Regions from separate parts of the Pseudomonas sp. 3A(2025) genome, predicted to be linked through region 2. Evidence: riboswitches for the same ligand, from Rfam matches in the RefSeq annotation. Region 2 holds a riboswitch; the other holds the start of a gene.
What was found. A riboswitch is a leader RNA that binds a small molecule or an ion and turns the genes downstream of it on or off. The one in region 2 is predicted to bind thiamine pyrophosphate.
Positions count from the first base shown of each region.

Region 1: it holds a riboswitch for thiamine pyrophosphate, as region 2 does, so the genes downstream of both, ACYP2A_RS10185 (TenA family protein) here and thiC (phosphomethylpyrimidine synthase ThiC) in region 2, are expected to answer to the same signal.

Region 1 is NZ_BAAILM010000025.1:189,891-193,296, reverse strand. Features, by position in the region: gene ACYP2A_RS10195 (CitMHS family transporter) at 1-317, shown strand, start outside; gene ACYP2A_RS10190 (urea carboxylase-associated family protein) at 323-1,174, opposite strand; TPP riboswitch at 1,245-1,350, shown strand; gene ACYP2A_RS10185 (TenA family protein) at 1,392-2,039, shown strand; gene tenA (thiaminase II) at 2,043-2,708, shown strand; gene ACYP2A_RS10175 (hypothetical protein) at 2,718-3,260, opposite strand; gene ACYP2A_RS10170 (hypothetical protein) at 3,283-3,406, opposite strand, start outside.
Region 2 is NZ_BAAILM010000039.1:153,033-156,438, forward strand. Features, by position in the region: gene thiC (phosphomethylpyrimidine synthase ThiC) at 1-1,451, opposite strand, end outside; TPP riboswitch at 1,611-1,715, opposite strand; gene ACYP2A_RS16330 (TolC family outer membrane protein) at 1,868-3,307, shown strand; partial or broken gene ACYP2A_RS16335 (glycosyltransferase) at 3,318-3,406, opposite strand, start outside.

The sequences.
Region 1 (3,406 bases), on a different contig from region 2:
CGCTGGTGGTGGCGATCACCAGCATGCCGCTGACCTTCGTGCTGTCCAACGATGCCTATTACTTCGGTGTAGTGCCGATTCTGGCCCATGCCGCCGCCGCTTACGGCATCTCGCCAGTGGAAATTGCCCGCGCCTCGGTGTTGGGCCAGCCGGTGCATCTGATGAGCCCGCTGGTAGCCTCGACCCTGCTGCTGGTGAGCATGGTGGGGCGCGACATCGGCGATTTTCAGAAAGCCACGGTCAAGTGGGCGGTGCTGACCTCGCTGGTCCTCACCGCACTGGCACTGTTGACCGGGGCGTTGTCCTTTTTTGTCTGAAGCGTTTATTTCTCCCAGGGCGCCTTGGGAATCAGCAAGCCATGATTGCCGTTATAGGCAGCCCGCGCCGGCGGCTGCCAGCCTTCAAGCAACGCGGGCGGCAGGCTGTAGATTTCGACCCCCAGCGGCCGGCACACGGTAAGCGGGTCTTCGGCGTCCGGACCCCACATCGGCAGCGACAGGTCGCCACCGGGGCAGGTCGATAGCGCACAGAGCAGGTCGATTTCGGCAAAGAACTCCAGGTAGTCGCCCTGTTTGGCCGGGCAGGCTTTCATGAAATACAGGTCGTCGTGGTTAAGGCCGGTGCACTGGAAGATATTCAGCACATCGTGCACATCGAACTCGGTCAGGCCATGCGGCAGCACGGCGCGGGTCAGGTTGGAGTGGCAATGGTGGTGGAAGTCTTCGCCGGTGAGCATGCGGTTCACATACGGATCGCAGCGTGTGCCCAGCAGGTCGTGCAAGCGCCCGCCGTGTTCGTCGATGCCATAGTCGGCCAGGCTGTCGTCGGTGATGGTGACCATCGGCCGCAAAAACGGCAGGTTCGACCACAACCGGTCATGGGTGCTGACATGCGCGCCCTGCAACTGCCGGGTGCGCGCCGCCCACATGCGCTCGCGCGGATCGTTGGCGTTCCACACATTGAAGTCGCCGACTTGCGGGCCGACCGGCGTGGTCACCCGGAACACATGCCCGGCCGGCACTTTCCAGGCGCGCCCGGTACGAATCGGCACCTCGAATTGCTCGACCAGCGTGCGGCCTTCCTTGTGATCGCGAATGCGCTCATAAAAGGCCGTGTCGACCTGCAGGGCGCTGCCTTTGCTGACTTGATAGGCGGCGGGGTAGTCCTTGTACATGGTGAGTCCTCGGGGTTGGGGGCGATGGCAGGTATTCAAGATGACAATAACTTGCACCTGCTGTATAGATGCCTGCACCAAGGGGAGCCCGTATCCGGGCTGAGAAATCGCTGTAGCGATGACCCTTCGAACCTGATCCGGATAATGCCGGCGAAGGGATGGGATTGAACCTGCCTTTTTGCCGGTCTCCTGTTTCCTCTGCAGAGAGCCCAGCCCCATGAACGAACGATTTACCGAAACCCTGCGCCGTCAGAGCGAGCCCGCCTGGTCGGCTGCCGTCGAGCACCGCTTTGTCCATGAACTGTTTGCCGGCACTGTCGATGAGCGGGTCATGGGCCGTTACCTGATACAAGACCACCGCTTTCTCGACAGCTTCCTGACCCTGCTCGGCGCGGCGATTGCCACGGCCGACAGCTTTGAGTCACGCCTGCGGCTGGGGCGTTTTGCCGGGATGATTTCGGGCGAGGAAAACACCTACTTCCTGCGCTCGTTCGAGGCGCTGGGCATTACCGAACAGCAGCGTCTGGAAGCGCCGGATGCGGCGGCCACCGCCGGATTCAAGGCAATCATGCGCGAGGCAGCGGCCACCCGTTCCTATGCAGCGGCGCTGGCGGTGCTCAATGTGGCCGAGTGGCTGTACCTGGACTGGGCGAGCCGCGCACCGCAGCCTTTGCCAGCCAACTTCGTGCATGCCGAGTGGATCACCTTGCACGACAACCCGTTCTTTCGCGACTTCATCGACTTTCTGCGTGCCGAGCTGGACCGCGTGGGGCCTGCCGAAGAGGCCCTGAGTCGCGATTTCTTTTTGCGCGCCGTGCAACTTGAGCGCGAGTTTTTCGACACTGCCTACGACATCGAGGCTTGAAGCATGGATATTTTCGACCGCCTCACCCACGCTACCGCTGCCGACTGGAAGCGTTATGTCGAGCATGATTTCGTCCAGCAACTGGGCGCCGGCACCTTGCCGCACGCGGCGTTTCGCCAATACCTGATTCAGGATTACCTGTTTCTGATCCAGTTCGCCCGCGCGTGGGCGCTGGCGGCCTACAAAAGCCGCACCCTGGACGATATCCGCGCCGCCCAGGCGGGGCTGGCGGCAATTCTCAACGAGACCGAACTGCATGTGCGGCTCTGCGCCCGCTGGGGCATTGCACGCGAGGCCATGGACGCTGCCCCCGAGCATCAGGCCACCGTGGCCTACACCCGCTATGTGCTGGACTGCGGCGCGGCCGGCGACCTGCTTGAACTGCATGCGGCGCTGGCACCCTGCGTGATCGGCTACGCGGTCATCGGCCGCGCCCTGGCGCCCGAGGGCGTCGAGGCGCTGGCCGATCATCCGTACCGCGACTGGATCGCCGAATATGCAAGCGACGGCTATCAGCAAGTGGCCGCCGACGCGCGCCGGCACCTGGACGAGCTGGCCGCGCGGAGCATGACCGAGCAACGCTTCGATGAACTGGCCGGGGTCTTCGGCAAGGCTTCACGGCTGGAAGCCGATTTCTGGCAGATGGGGCTGGACGCGGTACAGGGCTGAGTTCCTGCGTTACTGCCAGCCAGTCTCGACATTCCACGGATAGCCGCGAACGCCATTACGGCGCACGTCCGCATCATCCAGATTGGCCTGATCGCAGATGGATGCCCATTGCGTGCTGGCGGTGTCATCAAGGCCTGCCAGCCACTCTCTGATTTGCTCATCCAGCGCCGCGTTGTCGCCATACAGCATCCATAGCTCGATCAGATCGATCTGCACCGCAGACCCACTCAGAGAGGCAACAAATTCATCCCACTCAGCCACGGCGGGCGCATGATCCGGGTCCAGCGCCTTTTGTAGCCTTTCCCTGCGCGAGGCGTAAGTTGCCCGTGCTTTTTCAAGAGAGGCAAAGCAGGTCAGCACCTGCTCGGTGAGTGCTTCGCCCTCATCGTTTTCGCACGGCACGGCGACGTTGACCAGGTCATCGGTATCGAACAAGGCCAGCCATAAAATCGGCAGTTGATAGCTGGCGGCCAACAAACAGGCCTCTTGCAGCTCGGCCCCGATTACGGCCTCGGCCTGATTGTGGTTGAGGAAAAAAACACGATTGGCCATCTACATCTCCCTGGATTGGCACTCAAACAATGACGGATTCGACCCGCAATACCAGCAAAGTTTCGTGCTTGCCATGCAGCGTGAGGTCGAACAACCAGCGGGCGTCCACTGTCGACGGCGCAGTCTGCTCCAGCCATTGGCCAAGG
Region 2 (3,406 bases):
CAGCCGAACCAGCCGATCATCGCTGCACCGATGCCGGAGGTGATGTGGTCGTAGCCCGGTGCGATGTCGGTGGTCAGCGGGCCAAGGGTGTAGAACGGCGCTTCGTCGCAGCACTCAAGCTGCTTGTCCATGTTCTCCTTGATCAACTGCATCGGCACGTGGCCCGGGCCTTCGATCATGCATTGCACGTCGTGCTTCCAGGCGATCTTGGTCAGCTCGCCAAGGGTTTCCAGCTCACCGAACTGCGCCGCGTCGTTAGCGTCGGCAATCGAGCCCGGACGCAGGCCGTCGCCCAGCGAGAAGCTGACGTCGTAAGCCTTCATGATTTCGCAGATGTCGTCGAAATGGGTGTAGAGGAAGTTCTCTTTATGGTGCGCCAGGCACCACTTGGCCATGATCGAGCCGCCCCGGCTGACGATGCCGGTGACGCGCTTGGCGGTCAGCGGCACATAGCGCAACAGCACGCCGGCATGGATGGTGAAGTAGTCGACGCCCTGCTCGGCCTGCTCGATCAGCGTGTCGCGAAACAGCTCCCAGGTCAGGTCTTCGGCCACGCCGCCGACCTTTTCCAGCGCCTGGTAGATTGGCACCGTGCCGATCGGCACGGGCGAGTTGCGGATGATCCACTCGCGGGTTTCGTGAATGTGCTTGCCGGTCGACAGGTCCATGACCGTGTCCGACCCCCAGCGAATGCCCCAGGTCAGCTTGGCGACTTCCTCTTCGATGGACGACCCCAGCGCGCTGTTGCCGATGTTGCCGTTGATCTTCACCAGGAAGTTGCGGCCGATGATCATCGGCTCAAGCTCGGTGTGGTTGATGTTGGCCGGAATGATCGCCCGCCCGCGGGCGATTTCTTCGCGCACGAACTCAGCGGTGATTTCCTTGGGGATACTGGCGCCAAAGCTGTGCCCGGCGTGTTGCTGCTGCAACAGGCCGGTGGCGCGGGCCTCTTGCAGTTTCATGTTTTCGCGGATGGCGACGTATTCCATCTCGGCGGTGATGATGCCCTGGCGCGCGTAGTGCATCTGGCTGACGTTGGCGCCGGCTTTGGCGCGGCGCGGCTTGTGTACGTGGGCAAAGCGCAGCGCAGTCAGTTCGGCATCGTTGAGGCGTTGCTGGCCAAAGTTCGAACTCAGGCCGCTGAGCAGTTCGGTGTCGTTACGCGACTCGATCCACGGCGTGCGCACATCGGCCAGGCCTTTGCGCACATCGATGATCACATTGGGATCGGTGTAGGGGCCAGAGGTGTCGTAGACGGTGACCGGCGCATTGATTTCGCCGCCGAAATCGGTCGGCGTCACGTCCAGGCTGATTTCGCGCATCGGTACGCGAATGTCCGGCCGCGAGCCCTGCACATAGATTTTCTGCGAACGGGTGAAGGGCAATACCGAGCCCGAGTCGACCTGGGCCGATTCACTCAGATGGGGTGCGTTTTTTGATTTTGTACTCATCACGGTCTCTCCTGACATCCTGGGCGGATTGATTGTCGGAGTGACCTGAACAGACGGGGGGCGCGCTTTATAAAAACAAAGACGCAGAGCATCGCAAGAAGGCGGGTGTTCGAATAAATTGAACGCACGACCCCGGACGACACTCAAGAGGACTCGCCGGGAGCGAGCAATCTTGTTCCCTACGCAGGCGTTAACCTGATCAGGTTCAACGGGATCCGGTTTAACCGATCTCAGCCTCATAGCAAGGCACCCCGACAAGAACGGCGCCAGTCTATGCCGGCCAGGGGGCCAAGCGCCAGTCCCCTTTGCAACACCTGCGATAAATGGCCGATATGACCGATTGTTGCGCCCAACGTCAGGCTCTACACTCGCAAGCCCGGTCCGACTGCATTATTTTCAGGAAAAGGAAACGCCTCATGCTGCGCAAACTGTCGTGGGTCATCGCTGTGTCGTTTGCTTCAAGCCCCCACGCCTGGGCCTACGATGCCCCGCTCACCGCCAGCACCGGGCTGGTCAATGTCTACCAGCAGGCAGTGGACAACAATGCCGACCTGGCGGCAGCCCGCGCCGATTACCAGGCGCGCAGCGAAGGCGTACCGCAGGCCCGCGCCGGCCTGCTGCCGAACCTCTCGGCCAGCGCGCAGAGCAACAACACCCGCACCAGTATCGATCAGCCCCGGGCAACCATCAGCCGCAGCGGCACGGTGTATCAGGCGACCCTGAGCCAGCCGCTGTTCCGCGCCGACCGCTGGTTCCAGTTGCAGGCTGCAGAAGCGGTGAACGAGCAGGCGGCGCTGGAGTTGTCGGCCACCGAGCAGAACCTGATCCTGCAATCGGCGCAGCTGTACTTCACGGTGCTGCGCGCCCAGGACAACCTGGCCACCACCAAGGCCGAAGAATCGGCACTCAAGCGCCAGCTCGACCAGGCCAACGAACGCTTCAACGTCGGCCTGTCGGACAAGACCGACGTGCTCCAGGCCCAAGCCAGCCACGACACCTCGCGGGCCAACCGGATCATCGCCCAGCGCCAGGTCGACGACGCCTTCCAGGCGCTGGTCACCCTGACCAATCGCCAGTACAGCGCCATCGAGGGCATGGTTCACAGCCTGCCGGTGCTGCCGCCCTCGCCCAACGACGCCAAGGCCTGGGTCGACACCGCCGCCCAGCAGAACCTCGACCTGCAAGCCAGCAACCATGCCGTGGAAGCCGCGCAGCAGACCGTGCGCCAGCGCAAGGCCGGCCACGCACCGACCGTCGATGCCGTGGCCACTTACCAGCGCGGCGACAACGATGCGCTGGGCCTGACCAACCCCAACTACACCGGGCAAAACTATGGCGGCGATGTCGAGCAGCGCACGATTGGCGTGCAGTTGAACATTCCGTTGTACAGCGGCGGGCTGACCAGCTCGCAAGTGCGTGAAGCCTATGCGCGCCTGACCCAGAGCGAACAACGCCGCGAGGGCCTGCGCCGCCAGGTGGTGGAAAACACCCGTAACCTGCACCGCGCGGTGAACACCGATGTCGAGCAGGTACAAGCCCGCAAGCAGTCGATCATCTCCAACCAGAGCGCGCTGGAGGCCACGGAAATCGGCTATCAGGTCGGCACCCGCAACATCGTCGATGTGCTCGACGCCCAGCGCCAGTTGTATGCCTCGGTGCGCGATTACAACAACACCCGCTACGACTACATCCTCGACAGCCTGCGCCTGAAACAGGCCGCCGGCACATTAAGCCCGGATGACTTGCAGGACCTGGCCCGCTACCTCAAGCCCGACTACAACCCGGACAAGGACTTTTTGCCACCGGACCTGGCCGAAGCCGCGCGCAAGAATTTCGAGCGCCCGGCGAAACGCTGATAACGGGCGATTATTTGGCCAGTCGGGCAATCACATCCAGTAACCGTTGCAACGCGCCCTGATTGGCTTTCATCACCTGCAACCCGGCATCGCTCATGC